4 regions of the Staphylococcus parequorum genome follow, and region 1 is predicted to be linked to each of the others. Evidence: predicted binding sites of a transcription regulator. Region 1 holds the regulator's gene; each other region holds the start of a gene.

What was found. The regulator Rex, encoded in region 1, represses fermentation and respiration genes when NADH is low (regulators of the CRP and FNR family bind a similar motif). The targets are predictions, from matches to a motif close to TTGTGAAATATTTCACAA.
Region 2: the regulator Rex is predicted to act here: its motif matches at 2,705-2,722, upstream of AAA453_RS11075 (cytochrome ubiquinol oxidase subunit I).
Region 3: the regulator Rex is predicted to act here: its motif matches at 2,577-2,594, upstream of AAA453_RS04375 (nitrate reductase subunit alpha).
Region 4: the regulator Rex is predicted to act here: its motif matches at 1,347-1,364, upstream of AAA453_RS04815 (formate/nitrite transporter family protein).

What each region holds. Positions count from the first base shown of each region.
Region 1 is NZ_CP150682.1:1,285,748-1,290,331, reverse strand. Features, by position in the region: gene AAA453_RS06095 (sulfurtransferase TusA family protein) at 41-268, opposite strand; gene AAA453_RS06090 (YeeE/YedE family protein) at 292-1,383, opposite strand; gene AAA453_RS06085 (redox-sensing transcriptional repressor Rex) at 1,602-2,249, opposite strand; gene AAA453_RS06080 (ABC-F family ATP-binding cassette domain-containing protein) at 2,394-4,322, shown strand.
Region 2 is NZ_CP150682.1:2,252,460-2,257,043, reverse strand. Features, by position in the region: gene AAA453_RS11090 (phosphocarrier protein HPr) at 106-372, shown strand; gene ptsP (phosphoenolpyruvate--protein phosphotransferase) at 374-2,089, shown strand; gene AAA453_RS11080 (glutaredoxin family protein) at 2,311-2,541, opposite strand; gene AAA453_RS11075 (cytochrome ubiquinol oxidase subunit I) at 2,744-4,096, shown strand; gene AAA453_RS11070 (cytochrome d ubiquinol oxidase subunit II) at 4,096-4,584, shown strand, end outside.
Region 3 is NZ_CP150682.1:947,215-951,798, reverse strand. Features, by position in the region: gene AAA453_RS04375 (nitrate reductase subunit alpha) at 1-2,495, opposite strand, end outside; gene cobA (uroporphyrinogen-III C-methyltransferase) at 2,770-3,717, opposite strand; gene AAA453_RS04365 (nitrite reductase (NAD(P)H) small subunit) at 3,708-4,022, opposite strand; partial or broken gene nirB (nitrite reductase large subunit NirB) at 4,025-4,584, opposite strand, start outside.
Region 4 is NZ_CP150682.1:1,049,045-1,053,628, forward strand. Features, by position in the region: gene AAA453_RS04805 (hypothetical protein) at 1-33, opposite strand, end outside; gene AAA453_RS04810 (hypothetical protein) at 30-389, opposite strand; gene AAA453_RS04815 (formate/nitrite transporter family protein) at 462-1,292, opposite strand; gene AAA453_RS04820 (amino acid permease) at 1,641-3,029, shown strand; gene AAA453_RS04825 (alkaline phosphatase) at 3,262-4,584, shown strand, end outside.

The sequences.
Region 1 (4,584 bases):
GTGTTTTAACCTAATAATAGCAAGTTGGTTGATCTTTCATTTATTCAGCTTTTTGAATTGTAATTGTCCAAGAAGCATCATCTAATTGTTCATAGTTTGTTATCCGATATCCTTTTTCAGCTGCCCAATTAGGTAGTGCCTCTGTTGCCTGAGTACAGTCAAAGTCTATTTTCAATTCTTCACCGTTATCCATTGTTTCCATTTTCTTTTGTGCTTCTATTAGTGGAAATGGACAAACCATTCCTACCGTACCTAATTCATGTACCATAATTAAATTCCTCCCTAATATATTTAAGTCGTTTGAGTTTGTGTTGAGACCGTATTTTCACTAGCTTGTTGGCGTTGCGCTTTTTTCATAGGTTTTATAAATATAAAGTAACTCATAAACCAAGCTCCCAAAATCATAGACGCAAGTGCAATCCAACCTTTCCATGACATCGCTGCAGTTTCTACTAAACCGTTACCTATTGAACAACCGCCAGCTACAGAAGCGCCAAATCCCATACATACGCCACCGATAACGCTATTGCGTATTGTCTTTTTATCAGGCATTCTCCATTTGAATTCTTTAGCACCTTTCGCAGCAATATAAGAACCAACGAATATACCTAGAACAAGGAATACACCCCAGTCTATCAATTTCAAGTCACCAGTTACAAAGAATTGAACTATATTTGCAGATGGTGTTGTAATACCAAGACCAGACATTCTACCTGTTGATTCACTTACAGGCCATGCGAGTAATGCAATTAGCCCAACAGCAATTGCTGCAACAAACGGGTGATATTTTTTCTCGAATAAATAGTGTCTTATACCTGTATATTTTTGCTTTAATTTTGGTATAGCAAATTTAGGTTTTGGTTTACGTAACGTTTTTACAACAAGAAGAATTGTGATGATTGTAAGTAACGCGACCCAAATCCATGTTGGTATACCAGTCGTTTGTGACATACTTGCATTAACATTTGTTGGTTTGTTCACACCATTCATTAATGGTAACAACAAACCATATTTTGTTGCCGCTGCAGTGAAGCCATAAGCAATAAGTGCCATCCAGCTTCCTATTAAACCTTCTCCAGCTCTATACCACGTACCTGTAGCACAACCTCCAGATAAAATAATACCAATACCAAAAATAAATGAACCTATTACTGTTCCGATAATTGGATACGTAGATTCTGGAATTTCTACTAAGCCTGTTGATGTTAAAATTAATAACCCAATACTTTGTACGGAAATTGCAATTAATAATGCATAAAACATTTTATTGCTTTTTTGAACGTACATATCTCTAAATCCACCAGCTAAACAAAATCGCGTTCTTTGCATAACAAAGCCTAAAAGCGCACCAACAATCAGTCCACTGATTACTAACCACGTCATATTATTACCTCTTTCCCGATAAAATCAATATGATTTATCATATTAAACTTTCCATTAAATATCAAGCCCGTTTGCTCATATTTTATAAAGTGTTAATTGTCAAAATAACTGTAGTTGGTAGTAATCATATAACTAAATACAAAAACTAGCTTTTTTAAACACTCACCACCTAACGTGTGTCTCGTGTAAATAAAAAAGCTAGCCTATTTTCATACGCTTTATTTGTTACTATAATTTTTCATAAAGAAGAGTAAAGATTGTAATTCAATACCTAAATCAATATGATGTACCTGAACATCCGATGGTGTCAGAACACGACTTGGTGTAAAGTTTAAAATACCTTTTACACCTGTTTTTACTAAAGTGTCAGCAACGTGCTGCGCTACTTCTTCAGGTGTAGTTAAAATCACTACATCAATATGTTCTTGTGCTAATATATCCGTAATTTTATCAAACGGACTGACTGTTACTTTCCCTATTTGCGTCCCTATAATTTCATCTCGTATATCAAAAGCTTCCGTTATTGTCATCTCATCATGTATTGAGAAATTGTATGTTAATAATGCTTTCCCTAAATTCCCAACACCTACAATTGCAATTTTTATCTCGTCATTTTCACTTATCTCATTTTTAAAAAAATGTAATAAGCTATCTATATTATAGCCATAGCCTTTCTTGCCTAATTCACCAAAATATGAAAAATCACGACGAATCGTTGCAGAATCAATGTTCAAGCCCTCACTTATAGTTTTTGAATTAACTCTATCTATGCCTTTAGATTTCAAAGTATTGACGAATCTATAATACAACGGTAAACGTTTCAATGTGGCACGAGGAATCTTTTCGCTTTGATTAGCCAAGATCATGTCCCCCTATTTCATTATCTATTGCTGATTTATCTTATAATCACTACAACATTATACATTATTGAATAATAAAAATAAACAATGATAGTTTTAACCACGCGTTGAATACTGTAGAATGATAATGAATAGAGAGGTGCAAATTGGATGATATTATTACAACTCAATGACTTAACTAAATCATTCGACGGAGAAGATATTTTTAATAATGTAGATTTTGAAGTTAAAACTGGTGAACGTATTGGTATCGTAGGACGTAATGGTGCCGGAAAATCTACTTTAATGAAAATCATTGCTGGCGTCGAGACATATGATAGCGGTCAAGTTTCAAAAAGCAAAAATCTCAAGCTTGGTTATCTAACACAACAAATGACTTTAAATACGAATCAAACTGTTTTTGATGAAATGTCGAAACCATTTGAAAGTATGAAAAAATTAGAATCAGAAATGAAATTTGAGACAGATTGGTTAGCGCAACATGCTGATGAATATGATACTGAGTCATATAAGACACACATCGATCGCTATGAATCTTTATCTAATCAATTTGAACAACAAGAAGGTTACCAATATGAAAGTAAAATTAAAACTGTACTGCACGGTTTGAATTTTAGTGAAGCGGATTTTAATCGTCCTATTAATGATTTTAGTGGCGGTCAAAAGACCAGGTTATCTTTAGCCCAGATGTTACTTAGCGAACCTGATTTGCTATTACTTGATGAACCTACAAACCATTTAGATATGGAAACAACTCAATGGTTGGAAAGTTACCTTAATTATTTCAAAGGCGCTATCGTTATTATTAGTCACGATAGATATTTCTTAGATAAAATTGTCAATCAAATTTATGACGTTGCGCTCGGCGATGTACAACATTACGTAGGTAACTATGGACAATTCATAGCGCAAAGAGATAAATATTATGAAAAACGTATGCAAGAATATGAAAGTCAACAAGCTGAAATTAAAAAACTTGAAACATTCGTAGAAAAAAACATCGCTCGTGCTTCAACTACGGGCATGGCAAAAAGTCGAAGGAAAATGTTGGAAAAAATGGAAAGAGTTAACAAACCTATGATTGATGCTAAAAGCGCCAATATTCAATTCGATTTTGATAGAAATACTGGAAACGATGTATTTCATATTAAAAATCTAGAAATTGGATATGAAGAAGCCATAACAAAAGGCATTAATATCGAAGCCACCAAAGGAGACCATATTGCAATCATTGGTCCTAATGGTATTGGAAAGTCTACTTTAATCAAAACAGTCGCTGGTCTCCAACAAAAGATCAGTGGAGAAATTACTACAGGTGCAAATTTAAAAGTTGGTTATTACGATCAAAAACAAGCTGAATTTAAATCAAACAAAACAATCCTTGATTATTTATGGGACCAATATCCAACAATGAATGAAAAAGATATTCGCGCTGTCTTAGGTCGTTTCTTATTTGTACAAGATGACGTCAAAAAAATCATCAATGACTTGTCTGGTGGAGAAAAAGCGCGTCTTCAACTTGCTCTACTGATGCTAGAGCGCAATAATGTGCTTATTTTAGATGAACCAACTAACCATCTAGACATAGACTCTAAAGAGATGCTTGAACAAGCGTTGTCAGATTTTAAAGGCACAATCTTATTTGTGTCACATGATCGCTATTTTATAAACGAACTTGCAAATAAAGTTTATGACTTGGACACTACTGGTGGGACAATGTATTTAGGTGATTATCAGTATTACATTGAAAAATTAGAAGAAAAAGCAGCAATTCAAGCGAAAAGAGAATTGGATAACCCTACAAAAACAGAAGTAAGTGCATCACAAAATCATAATTACGTTGACCAAAAACAACAAAAACGAGAGCAACGTCAAGTTGAACGTAAAATAGAACAATGTGAAACAAATATTGAAATATACGAACAAGAAATAAACAATATAAACGAACAACTCACACAGCCTGATGTCTATTCTAATCCAGAAAAAGCAAATGATTTAGCAATTGAAAAAGAAATAGCCGAACAAAAATTAGAACAAGTCATGGATGAGTGGGCAGAATTACAAGAAATGTTAATATAATCGTTATAAGTGCAATTGAGCTAAAGTAAAATTTTCTACTTTAGTTCTTTTTTTATGCTCATTCTATTCACACTACCTTTGCTGTTATAATAGCTATCCACAGAGTTATCCTACTTATCCACAAGTAATAAGTAACTATTAGCTGTTTTCAATTTTCAGATATCAACCTATATCCACAAACATAACCACTACTTATCCACAAGTTATGCACTATTTGTTGATAAGTACGCACGTTCCCTATTGACATTCCATTCAAACTATA
Region 2 (4,584 bases), 970 kb from region 1:
CAAGGAATTGAATTTATATATATAATTTGGTAATCTTATTATATAAAACTATGTTAGGTTTTATAATAAACTAACGATTCTAACTATACGAAGGAGAAATAAATTATGGAACAAAAATCATATGTAATTATCGATGAAACAGGTATTCACGCTCGTCCAGCGACAATGCTTGTTCAAACTGCCTCAAAATTTGATTCAGATATTCAATTAGAATATAACGGTAAAAAAGTTAACTTGAAATCAATCATGGGTGTTATGAGTTTAGGTGTAGGTAAAGATGCTGAAATCACTATCTACGCTGATGGTAGCGATGAAAAAGACGCAATCGAAGCAATCACTGAGATTTTATCTAAAGAAGGATTAACTAAATAATATGTCTAACTATATAAATGGTATTGCTGCATCTGATGGTGTAGCGATTGCCAAAGCATATTTATTAGTTGAACCAGATCTTTCATATAATAGTGAAAAGATTACAGATATCGACGCTGAAATTGCTAAGTTCAATGATGCCATCGAAACATCTAAAGTTGAATTAACAAAAATAAGAAATAACGCTGAAAAAAATCTAGGTGCTGATAAAGCAGCAATTTTTGATGCTCATTTATTAGTTTTAGATGATCCAGAGTTAATTCAACCGATTGAAGACAAGATTAAAAATGACCAAGTTAACGCACCAACTGCATTATCTGAAGTAACTGGACAATTCATTACTATATTTGAAAATATGGATAATGAATACATGAAAGAACGTGCTGCTGATATCCGTGACGTTTCTAAACGTGTGTTAGCACATATTTTAGGTGTAGAGTTACCAAACCCAAGTATCATTGATGAAAGCGTTGTTATAATCGGAAACGATTTAACACCTTCAGATACTGCTCAGTTAAATAAAGAATTCGTGCAAGGCTTTGTAACAAATATTGGTGGAAGAACATCACACTCAGCAATTATGAGCCGTTCTTTAGAGATTCCTGCAGTTGTAGGTACAAAATCTATTACTAAAGACGTTAAACAAGGCGATATGATTATCGTTGATGGATTAACTGGTGAAGTAATTATTGATCCTACAGATGATGAAGTGATCGCTTATGAAAATAAACGTGAACGTTTCTTCGAAGATAAAAAAGAATTACAAAAATTGCGCAATGAAGAAACAAAAACAATTGACGGTAAACATGCTGAATTAGCTGCAAACATCGGTACACCTAATGATTTAAAAGGTGTTATTGAAAATGGTGCAGAAGGTATTGGTTTATATCGTACGGAATTTTTATATATGGGTAGAGATGAAATGCCTACTGAAGATGAACAATTCGAAGCCTATAAAAAAGTTTTAGAAACGATGGAAGATAAACGTGTTGTTGTACGTACATTAGATATCGGTGGCGATAAAGAGTTACCATATTTGAATCTACCTGAAGAAATGAATCCATTCTTAGGTTATCGTGCGATTCGTTTATGTTTAGACCAACCTGATATTTTCAGACCGCAACTTCGTGCATTATTACGTGCATCTGTTTACGGTAAATTAAATATCATGTTCCCAATGGTTGCAACAATCAATGAGTTCCGTGATGCTAAAGCATTATTACTTGAAGAAAAAGAAAACTTAAAACAAGAAGGTACAGAAGTTTCTGATGATATTGAATTAGGTATCATGGTTGAAATTCCTTCAACTGCTGCATTAGCAGATGTCTTCGCAAAAGAAGTTGACTTCTTCAGTATTGGAACGAATGATTTAATTCAATATACAATGGCGGCTGACCGCATGTCTGAACGCGTTTCATACTTGTATCAACCATACAATCCTTCAATTTTACGTTTAGTAAAACAAGTGATCGAAGCATCACATAAAGAAGGTAAATGGACTGGTATGTGTGGCGAAATGGCAGGCGACGAAATCGCTATTCCATTACTATTAGGCTTAGGATTAGATGAATTCTCAATGAGTGCTACATCAGTACTTAAAGCGCGTCGTCAAATCAAAGGTTTAAGCCAAAATGAAATGGAAGAATTGTCACAAAGAGCAATTAATTGTGCAACTTCTGAAGAAGTACAAGAACTAGTTGAGCAATATGCTAAATAATAAATAATAATTGAACATTTGAGTTCGAAAAAAGCTGATAGACCATTTATAGTGGCGCTATCAGCTTTTTTATTTTGCTATGAATTAAAAAAATTAAGAATTAACGTAGTAAGTCATTGCATGTTGTTAAACAGTAACTTTGTAATAACACTAAAAATCATATAGTTTAGGAAGTGAAAGATTTACTCATTCAAATGTAGAATAGCTACATTGCTTGATGATTATTCTATATTTAAAGTATGGTTGATTTTATCAATGTCAATTTGGTACATCGGCTCATTATTCAACAAGATAAAAGGTGTGGCGAAAGCATCATAGTCTATCATTTCATTTCTATATTTGGAATTTGAGATGTTTTTTTCGCTATATGACACGCCTTTATCTGACAAATAGTTTTTAATAAAAGTACAAGGTGGGCATTCATTTTGCGTATAAATAATTATTTGATCCATTAAAACTCATCCTTCCTATTTTAAATTCGATATACTTTAATATAAGAAACTTTTTAAATTATTACAAATCTTTGACTTACATGCAAGTGGTCATTAATTTGTCACTATATTTTGAACGCAACTTATTTCAATACAACGTAAAGCAGTTTATAATGAATAAACGTTGTGATTTTTGTCACAAATAAATAAAAAAGGTGATATTATGGATTCAGTTGAATTAGCCCGTTTTTTAACTGCGATGACACTCGCGGTTCATATCATATTCGCAACGATTGGTGTGGGCGTGCCATTAATGTTTGCTGTTGCTGAATTTTTAGGTATAAAAAGAAATGATCCAAAATATATAACATTAGCCAAAAGATGGTCTAAAGGATATACCATTACGGTAGCTGTTGGTGTTGTGACAGGTACAATTATTGGACTGCAATTATCACTATTATGGCCAACATTTATGCAAATGGGTGGTCACGTTATTGCATTACCATTATTTATGGAAACATTTGCTTTCTTCTTTGAAGCAATTTTCTTAAGTATCTATTTATATACATGGGATAGATTTAAGAGTAAATGGACCCATTTCCTTATTAGTATTCCCGTCATTATAGGTGGTACATTCTCAGCATTTTTCATTACAGCGGTCAATTCATTTATGAATACACCAGCTGGCTTCGATATGAAAGATGGAAAAATGGTTAACGTCCAACCTTGGGCAGCAATGTTTAACGAATCGTTCTTAATTAGATCGTTCCACGTTGTTGCTACAGCACTTATGACGATGGCATTTGTACTTGCTGCAATTGCTGCATTTAAATTATTGAAAAACAAATTCAAGAAAGATACAGAATATCATAAAAAAGCATTGAAACTAACAATGATTCTTGGCGTAGTATTTACTTTAGGTTCTATGTTAGCTGGAGATTTATCAGCTAAGTTTCTACATCAAGAGCAACCAGAAAAACTTGCTGCTTATGAATGGCACTTTGAAACAGAGTCCAATGCAGATTTAATATTCTTTGGTAGCTTAGATGAAGAAACACAAGAAGTATCAGGTGCCATAAAAATACCTGGTATACTCAGTTTCTTGGCTGACAATAATACAAACACTGAAGTGAAAGGATTAAATGAGTTTCCAGAAGAACTGCATCCACCGATGATTGTACACTATTACTTTGATATTATGGTTTCAATGGGTGTATTCTGCTTGATTATATCAGGTGCGTTTATATTAACGCTTATATTTAAGAAGTTACGCAAATTCACTTATTCAAAACCAATATTGTATGGTGCATTATTAACTGGACCAGCAGCAATGATTGCAATAGAAGCTGGTTGGTTCTTAACTGAACAAGGTCGTCAACCATGGTTGGTTCGTGGTTACCTTAAAGTAGCTGATGCTGCAACTCAAGCAGGTGGTTTAACACTCGTGACAATATTATTCGGTATCTTATATATGATTTTAATCGTGACTACCGCATATGTATTAATTCGTATGTTCAGAAATAAACCAGCATATAAAGATGTAGAAGAAAATACACCAGAAAGAGGTGATGAGTAATGATATTTGCTTATATAGGTATTACAGTACTTGGAATATTTTTATTCTCTTATATTATTATCGCCTCTATTGATTTTGGTGCTGGGTTCTTTACACTTCACGCAAAAGTAACTAAACAAGATAAACAAATAAACCATTTAATAGGTCGTTATTTAAATCCTGTGTGGGAAGTAACAAACGTATTCTTTGTATTCTTTTTCGTTGGCATCGTAGGATTTTTCCCTGATGCGGCGAAATACTTTGGTACGGTACTACTCGTACCGGCTTCAATAGCATTAATATTACTAACAATTAGAGGTAGTTTTTACGCATTTGAAAATTATGGACCTGATTCAAAACTCATTTGGTTAGCAATGTACGGCTTGTCAGGATTATTTATACCTGCAGCGCTTGCTACAACGCTAACAATATCAGAAGGGGGCTTTATCACAGGTTCAGGTGATAATATAGATTTGGACTGGCTTGAATTAGCCTTGAGTCCTTATTCA
Region 3 (4,584 bases), 340 kb from region 1:
TTGTATACGCTTGTCAGATGTTTTTTCGCAGTGTCTGATACTTCTTTACTTAACAATTTGAAAATATCCCAATCTGAACGTGATTCCCATAAAGGATCTATCGCTGGATTAAATGGATGTACAAAAGGATGCATGTCCGTAGATGATAAATCATGCTTCTCATACCATGTTGCAGCAGGCAAGACAATGTCTGAGTAAAGCGGTGTCGAAGTCATTCTAAAGTCTAGTGATACAAGTAAATCTAACTTACCTTCAGTATCGTCTCTCCATTGAATCTCTTCTGGCTTTACTTCTTCATTCGGTTCTGCCAATAATCCCGACTTCGCGCCGAGTAAATGTTTCATAAAATACTCTTGCCCTTTCGCAGAACTAGATATTAAATTAGAACGCCAAAGGAATAACGTTTTTGGATGATTCTTTTTCAAATCAGGATCTTCAATTGCAAACTGTGTTTCCTTTGATTTCACTGAATCTACTGCGCGTTTTAAAATCGCTTCATCATTAAATTCATTCGCATCTCTTGCTGCTTCACCAAATGACAAGCTATTTTTATTAAATTGTGGGTACGAAGGCAACCAACCTAATCTAGCTGCTAGCACATTATAATCTGCTGGATGTTGATGCTTAATATTCTCTGCTAATGGGGATTTTATACTATCCACATTAGACTCTTCATATTTCCACTGATCTGTTGCAAAGTAGAACCAACTTGTACCATTTTGTAATCTCGGTGGTCCTTGCCAATCTTTAGCGAATGCAAGTGTATTCCATCCTTCAATTGGTCTACATTTTTCTTGGCCAACATAATGCGCCCATCCGCCGCCATTCACACCTTGACAACCACATAGTAATACTAAATTTAAGATAGAACGGTAAATCGTATCTGAGTTAAACCAATGGTTAATACCTGCGCCCATAATAATCATCGATTTACCCTTTGTATCAATTGCATTTTGCGAAAATTCACGTGCCACTTGTGTAACTACATCTTGTTTCACACCAGTCACCGTTTCTTGCCATGCAGGTGTATAATATGAATTTGCATCTTTGTAGTCCTTAGCTTCTAATTCATGATTAAATCTTTTTACACCATATTGACTTGTCATTAAATCATAAACTGTAGTTATATAGCGTTCTTCTCCATTTGCAAGGGTAATTTTTTTAACCGCAATTGGTCGTACAAAAATGCCATTACCCTCATTATTGAAATATGGAAATTGTATTTTTTCTAATTCAAAATGATCTTCTACAAGACTCAGTGCTGGATCAATTTTACTACCGTCTTCATTTTCTAGTTTTAAATTCCATTGTTTTTCTTTTTCCCAACGTTGTCCCATTGTGCCATTTGGAACCGTTAAGTCCTGAGTGATTTTATCAAAAATGACAGGCTTCCATTCACTATGCTCTGTTGTTTCGCCTAAGTCATTTGCTCTTAAGAAACGACCTGCTTTAAAACCATTTTCATCTTTATCTAGCATGATAATAAATGGCATATCTGTATATTGTTTTGAATAATTTATAAAATGCGCATTGGGTTGATTAACGTAATGTTCTTGTAGTATGACATGCGTCATCGCTTGCGCAAGTGCTGCATCAGAACCAGGATGTGGCGCTAACCAATTGTCTGCAAATTTCACATTCTCTGCATAATCAGGTGCAATTGATACCACTTTCGTTCCTTTATATCGAACTTCAGTCATAAAATGTGCGTCTGGGGTACGGGTCATCGGTACATTAGAACCCCACATCATAATGTAAGAAGCGTTATACCAATCACTGGATTCAGGTACGTCTGTTTGTTCACCCCAAATTTGAGGTGAAGCAGGTGGCAAATCTGCATACCAATCATAAAAACTCAACATTTCTCCACCAAGTAAACTCACAAATCGTGCACCAGAAGCATAACTCAACATAGACATGGCAGGTATCGGTGTAAAACCAGCTATTCTATCTGGACCAAATTTTTTAATGGTATAAATAATTTGTGCAGATATGAGTTTACCTACGTCTTTCCAATTCGTTCTCACTAATCCACCTTTGCCTCGTGCTTGTTTATATATTTTTGCTTTTTCCTCATCTTCTACGATGGACGCCCAAGCTTCTATCGTATTATTATCATGAGTTTCTAGGGCTTCTACCCAAAGTTCCCACAACTTTTTACGGATATATGGATAACGAATTCTCAAAGGACTATATTCATACCAAGAAAATGAAGCACCACGTGGGCAGCCTCTAGGTTCAAATTCAGGCATATCAGGTCCACAACTTGGATAGTCTGTTTGTTGATTTTCCCATGTAATCACACCATTTTTCACAAATACTTTCCACGAGCAAGAACCTGTGCAATTCACGCCATGAGTCGTTCTAACTACTTTGTCATGACTCCATCTTTCTCTATACATTTTTTCCCATTCCCGACTCTTGCTTTCTAAGACTGACCAGTTACCATTAAATTTTTCAGTCGGCTTAAAAAAGCTTAATCCAAATTTTTTCATTGAAAACACCCTCTCAGATCATTGCCAGTAAAATTTTTAAAGTAGGATTCTATGGTTCACTTCATTCACTGCTTAACTAAATTGTACATTTTTTCACAAATTTCAAATATTAGGGAATCACCTAATAAGAGATGGAAATACCCTTAGTTTTTAAGCATCTACTCGTGTGCAAAAGCAATTTAATAAGACATAAATATAAAAGCTGAGACATGTGATATGTCCCAGCCTCATCATCTTTTTATTTTGGTGTTATCAGTTATCCTCTGAAATCACCTTATTTTATATCCTTAGTGTGAATTTCTTCATCAAAATGCTGCATTAATTGTTGTTCTATAAACAACTGTTGGCTGTGATGAAGTTCATGCTTTTCATCAGGATTAATTATGCACCATCCATCTTTTTCATAGATATCAAATGCTTGTTTAATTGCTTCTAAACGCAGTCCAGTAATTAAATATTTCTTAGGAATACTTTGGTTTAAAGCACTTTTAATATTTTCACAGGCTGCTATATCTCCAACAATCACCATGCCAGGTGATATATGGTCTAAATCATCAGAAACCTGCTCCGCAATTGTAGTTACTCTACCTATGATGTGTTTTTCATTATAAGAAGAAACATTAAATATGAGCAAGACTGGATAATCAACTTGTGTAGTCTGATATATATCCTTCATAATTTCACTCAATCGCTTCACACCCATATAAATAGCTAACGTACCTCCGTTTATAAGTGTTGTAACATCAACTTGTTGCTGATTACTTTTATTCAGATATCCTGTAGCAAAAGTGACACTATGAGCGATATTTCGAATTGTTAATCCTAAACCTACTGAGGCTACAGCAGCACTCGCTGTTGTAATACCTGGTACAACTTCAAAATCAATGCCTGCTTGTGATAATGTAACAACCTCTTCATGGACTCTACCAAAAATTGCCGGATCTCCACCCTTCAATCTAACAACACATCTATGTTGCTTTGCAGCTGAAATTAACTTTTCATTTATGACTTGTTGTTGTATATGCTTACGGTATGCTTCCTTACCCACATTTATAATTTCAATTTCTGGTCTTACTAATTGTAAAATGAATGGATTGACTAATCTGTCATACAATATGATATCTGCACTTCGAATGAGACGTTCGGCCTTTCTTGTTAATAATTCCGGATGCCCAGGTCCAGCACCTATGAGATATACTTTGCCATAAGTATTTATAGGCATATATACACAGCTCCATTATGAATTTCTACAGCGTAAACATCCACACACCCTGTATCTGGTGGCTGTACGAGACCCGTTTTCAAATCTATTTTTTGATCATGCAAAGGACAATATACAAATTCACTACTCACTGTACCTTCTGAAAGTGGTCCTTGCTTATGGGGGCATCTATTATGAACTGCGTGTATTTCACCTGATTCTGTTAAAAATAGGCCAATTTCGATATCATTTATGATTACCTTTTTGCCAACTAAAGGAACAAGCTCATCGACCATTGCTACTTTTATTTTTTCTAATGCTTTCATAATTAAACTTTCTCCACTTCAAATATTTTTTGTGCTGCTTCATTATTTAAAATGTGTGTCCATGGTTCAGCTTCTATAGCTTTTTTCACTTCCATAATACGATTAAACAAATCGTCTTGTCTTTCTTGATTTAATAAAACTGTTTGAACATTTTCAAAACCTAACCGTTTTATCCACGGTGCAGTACGTTCTGCATAAATACCGGTTTCTCTATAATATTGCATCATCGCACCACATAATTTAATGACCTCATCTTCTGTTTCGACGGTAGTTAAATGCATTCCCTCTGTTACATCCGTACCGCCATTGCCCCCAATATAAATTTGAAATCCATTTTCAACGCTGATGACACCAAAGTCTTTAACACCGGATTCTACACAGCTTCTTGGACAACCAGAGATACCCATTTTAAATTTATGTGGCGTATCGATGTATTCGAATGTTTTTTCTAAACGAATACCTAATTGTGTAGTATATTGCGTACCAAATCTGCAAAATTCCTTACCGACACAACTTTTAACTGAGCGCGTCTTTTTCGCATAGGCTGAAGTAGAACGCATAC
Region 4 (4,584 bases), 240 kb from region 1:
AATAATTACAATAACGCCTATAATCATACTCATGATTTGTCACCACCATTTTTATTTTTTTCTATATATTCCCAAACATAACCAGCGATGATACCAACAATTAAACCGACAATAATACCAACTTTTATAGTAGATATTAAAGCACATATGATAATAGCTAATAACAATGCGATTGGAATCGTGATACCAAATTTATATTTTCGTTCTGGTGAATCAACAATAGAAAATAAGACATAATATAATATAGCAAATACTACAATTACAAGTAGACTTTTTAAAATTAATTGTCCAATTGAACTATCTGAACCAGTAACATAATTTAATAAGAAAAATAACACACCAAAGATAAGAGAAACTGTAATTGTTTTTTTAAGTAAAATTTTATTCATGTTGAACTCCTTTGTAATAAAATCTAATGAAAATTATACCATAGAAAGTTTGAAATATAGAACGTCACAAAATTAATGCAACCTTTGCCCGTCATATTGATGATGATCATTTAAATATGCGTAAAACAATCCGATGATCAAACCCCCGCCAATATAGTTTCCAATTGCAGCACCAAGTAAATTGATTAATGTAGGAATAACTGCCAATAAATCACTTTGATAAACGAGTCCACCAGCAAATAATACAGAATTATAAACGACATGTTCATAACCCATAAAGGCGAATATGGATACGCCAAACATCATGACAAACATTTTAGCTAGAATGTCATCAATTTGCATGGCGATAACTAATGAAATATTGATAAAAAAATTCGCGAATATCCCTTTGATTAAAATTGCTAAAAATCCTGCGGCAAATAGTTTATGCTCTATTGTAATTTCAAGCTGTATGAACATCTCCGGAGACATAATATCTGAATGTCGTGTGAGTGTGAAAAATATTAATCCTCCTGCCACGTTTCCTATAAAGCATAAGGTGAAAATTTTTAAGACACGCATAGGGCTAATAACATGATAATACAATCCAACAGTGAAATACATAAAATTACTTGTTAATAATTCTGAATTGGTGAATAGTATTAGCACTAATGCAAAACTAAAGGCAACGGATGAAACTAAATTTGTAACACCAGAGGGCACATCGCTTCCAAGAGAAGCTTTAATCAACAATATGAATACAGTAATAATACCTAATATAAAGCCAGCCATGGTTGCACGTAATAAATAACGTTTAAAGTAAAAACTTTGAAGTACATCCTTGGTTCTAATCGTATCAACTACATGATCAATCCACGCCTTACCATAGAAGACTTTATCCCATTTAATGTTTTTCTCATTCAATTACGTATCCTCACTTTCGATAGATTAGGACAAGTATACTATGACAATCAGTATTTGTGAATAAATTCACAATATCTCCATAATAAATTTTATGAATTATATTTGAAGTAGGTATGTTCCACTGTGAATCACTTTAAATAAATCGTGATGACATTTGAAAAATCAAAAACAGTGAAATTCATAAAATTACTTTGCTTTTTTTGACGAAATAAAATACAATTAATAACGGAAATGTAAGCCCTTACATAAATCGAAAATAATTGTTCCAATTTTTAGATTTTATAGTATAATGGCGACATGATAAGTGTTTCATCTTTATTTATAATCGAAAGAGATGGGGTTTGAATTATGAATGAGAACAATGAGTTACAGAGGGGACTAGGTGCGCGTCAGATGAGAATGATTGCACTTGGTGGAACAATTGGAGTCGGACTGTTTTTAGGAGCTACAAGCACTATAAAATGGACAGGTCCTTCAGTTATATTTGCATATTTAATTGCAGGTATATTTATATTTTTAGTAATGAGAGCAATGGGAGAGATGGTTTATTTACACCCAACTTCTGGTTCCTTTGCTAACTTTGCAAGTGATTACATACATCCAGTAGCTGGTTATTTAACAGCCTGGAGCAATATTTTCCAATGGGTAGTTGTTGGTATGAGTGAAGTAATAGCTGTTGGAGAATATATGAATTATTGGTTTCCTGATTTACCGCAATGGATACCAGGCGTTATTGTAGTAGTATTATTGGCTTGTGCAAATCTTGTGTCAGTTAAAGCTTTTGGTGAATTTGAATTCTGGTTTGCAATGATCAAAATCGTAACGATTATCTTAATGATAATTGCTGGTTTTGGAATTATCTTCTTCGGGTTAGGTAATGGAGGAGAGGCAATTGGACTTTCTAATTTATGGGCTCACGGTGGTTTTATGCCTAATGGTTGGTTAGGGTTCTTCTTTGCACTATCTATTGTAATTGGTTCATATCAAGGTGTAGAGTTAATTGGAATCACTGCCGGAGAAACAAAAGACCCACAAAAAAATATAAAAAGTGCAGTTAATGGCGTCATTTGGCGTATATTAATTTTCTATATTGGAGCTATTTTTGTAATTGTTACAGTTTATCCTTGGGATCAATTAGGTAACATTGGTAGTCCATTTGTTGCTACATTTGCAAAAGTTGGTATTACATTTGCTGCTGGACTAATAAACTTTGTTGTACTTACTGCAGCAATGTCTGGCTGTAACTCAGGTATATTTAGTGCAAGTCGTATGACATTGAATTTATCTCAAAAAGGTATGCTACCTAAATTCTTTGGTAAAGTTATGAAAAATGGTGTGCCAGTCTGGACTGTAATTGCAATTGCATTAGGTATTTTAATCGGTGCATTATTGAACGTTATTTTACCATTATTTATTAAAGGTGCAGATAGTATATTTGTATATGTTTATAGTGCATCTATATTACCAGGCATGGTGCCTTGGTTTATGATTTTAATTAGTCACTTAAGGTTTAGAAAAAATCATCCTGAAGAAATAGAAGGGCATCCATTCAAAATGCCAGGTGGGGCTTTTACTAACTATATTACAATGGCATTCTTTATTGTCGTATTGATAGGTATGCTATTTAATAAAGAAACAGTAGTCTCAGTAGTAATAGGTATAGTATTCTTATTATTCATGACGATGTTCTTTTTCTTAAAAGGCTATCATAAGTTAGGTAAAGATAAACAAATTTAACATAGGTTGATAATTCAACTGAAATATAGGTTAGCTATTTTATGACTGAAACTACTAAGTTATAAAATAGCTAACCTTTTTATTATAAAAAATAGCTCTAAAACTGTGGATATAAGTGCTTGTATAACTACTGTTTTACAGAAAATTTACATTATTAAAATATTGACGCAAAATTAATGGATTACACTTAACATGTAAGCACAATAATACATATCAAAGGAGTTATTAATTTATGAAACTATTTAATAAGTTAGCAACTGTAACTGTAGCTAGTGCAATTGTTGTTGGCTCGGCATTAGGCAATGTACAACCAACATATGCTTCTGGTAATGGAAAAGCATCAAATGATACACCTGATGTATCTTATATGGGAAATACTGAAAACCCTAAAAATGTAATATTCTTAGTAGGCGATGGTATGGGGCCATCTTATAATTCAGCGTATCGTTATTTCGCAGATAATCCTGAAACAAAAGAAATGGAAAAAACTGCGTTCGATAAACATCTTGTCGGTAATCAACGTACAAATCCAGCTGATCCAAAAGAGAATGTAACGGATTCAGCAGCATCTGCTACTGCATTTAGTTCTGGTCATAAAACATATAATGGCGCAATAGGTGTAGATGAAAATAAAGAAAATGTTAAAACAGTATTAGAACAAGCGAAAGAAAATGGTAAATCTACCGGTTTAGTTTCAACTGCTGAGATTACAGATGCAACACCTGCAGCTTATGCATCACACGTAGATTCACGCGATAAAAAAGATGAAATCGCACAACAATTTTATAATGATAAAATTAACGGCGAACATAAAGTAGATGTCTTACTCGGTGGTGGTGCAAAATATTTCGGTGAAGAAAATGGTAATTTAACAGATAAATTCAAAAAAGATGGTTATGATGTTGTAGATAATAAAACCGATTTACAAAAATCAACAAGTAAACAAATATTAGGTTTGTTCGCTGATGGAAATATGCCATTACAAATAGACGCACCTGATAAAAATCCTAAACTATTAGATATGACAGAAACTGCAGTTAATAAATTACAGCAAAATGATAAAGGTTTCTTCTTAATGGTGGAAGGCGCTTCGATTGATAAAGCAGGGCACCCAAATGATGTTACTGGTGTAATGTCAGAAATGGAAGGTTTTGAAAAATCATTTGATTATGCCATGAACTATGCTAAAGAACATAAAGATACACTTGTAGTAGCAACTGCAGATCACTCGACAGGTGGTTTATCAATTGCCAAAGGTGAAGATTACCTCTGGAACCCTAAAGTAATTCACGATATGAAACATTCAGGCACATACATGACTGAACAAATTGCCAAAGGTGAAGATGCTGAACAAGTAATTAATGAAGGTTATGGTTTTGATGTAGAAGCAGCTCAAATTGATAAAATTAAAGATGAAGCTGAAAAACTGAAAAAATTAAATGAAGATGATGAGGCATATGAAGGGCAATTACAAGAATTACAAAATGCAATTCAAAAACCAATCAATGATAAATCGAATACGGGGTGGACTACAACCGGACATACAGGTGAAGAC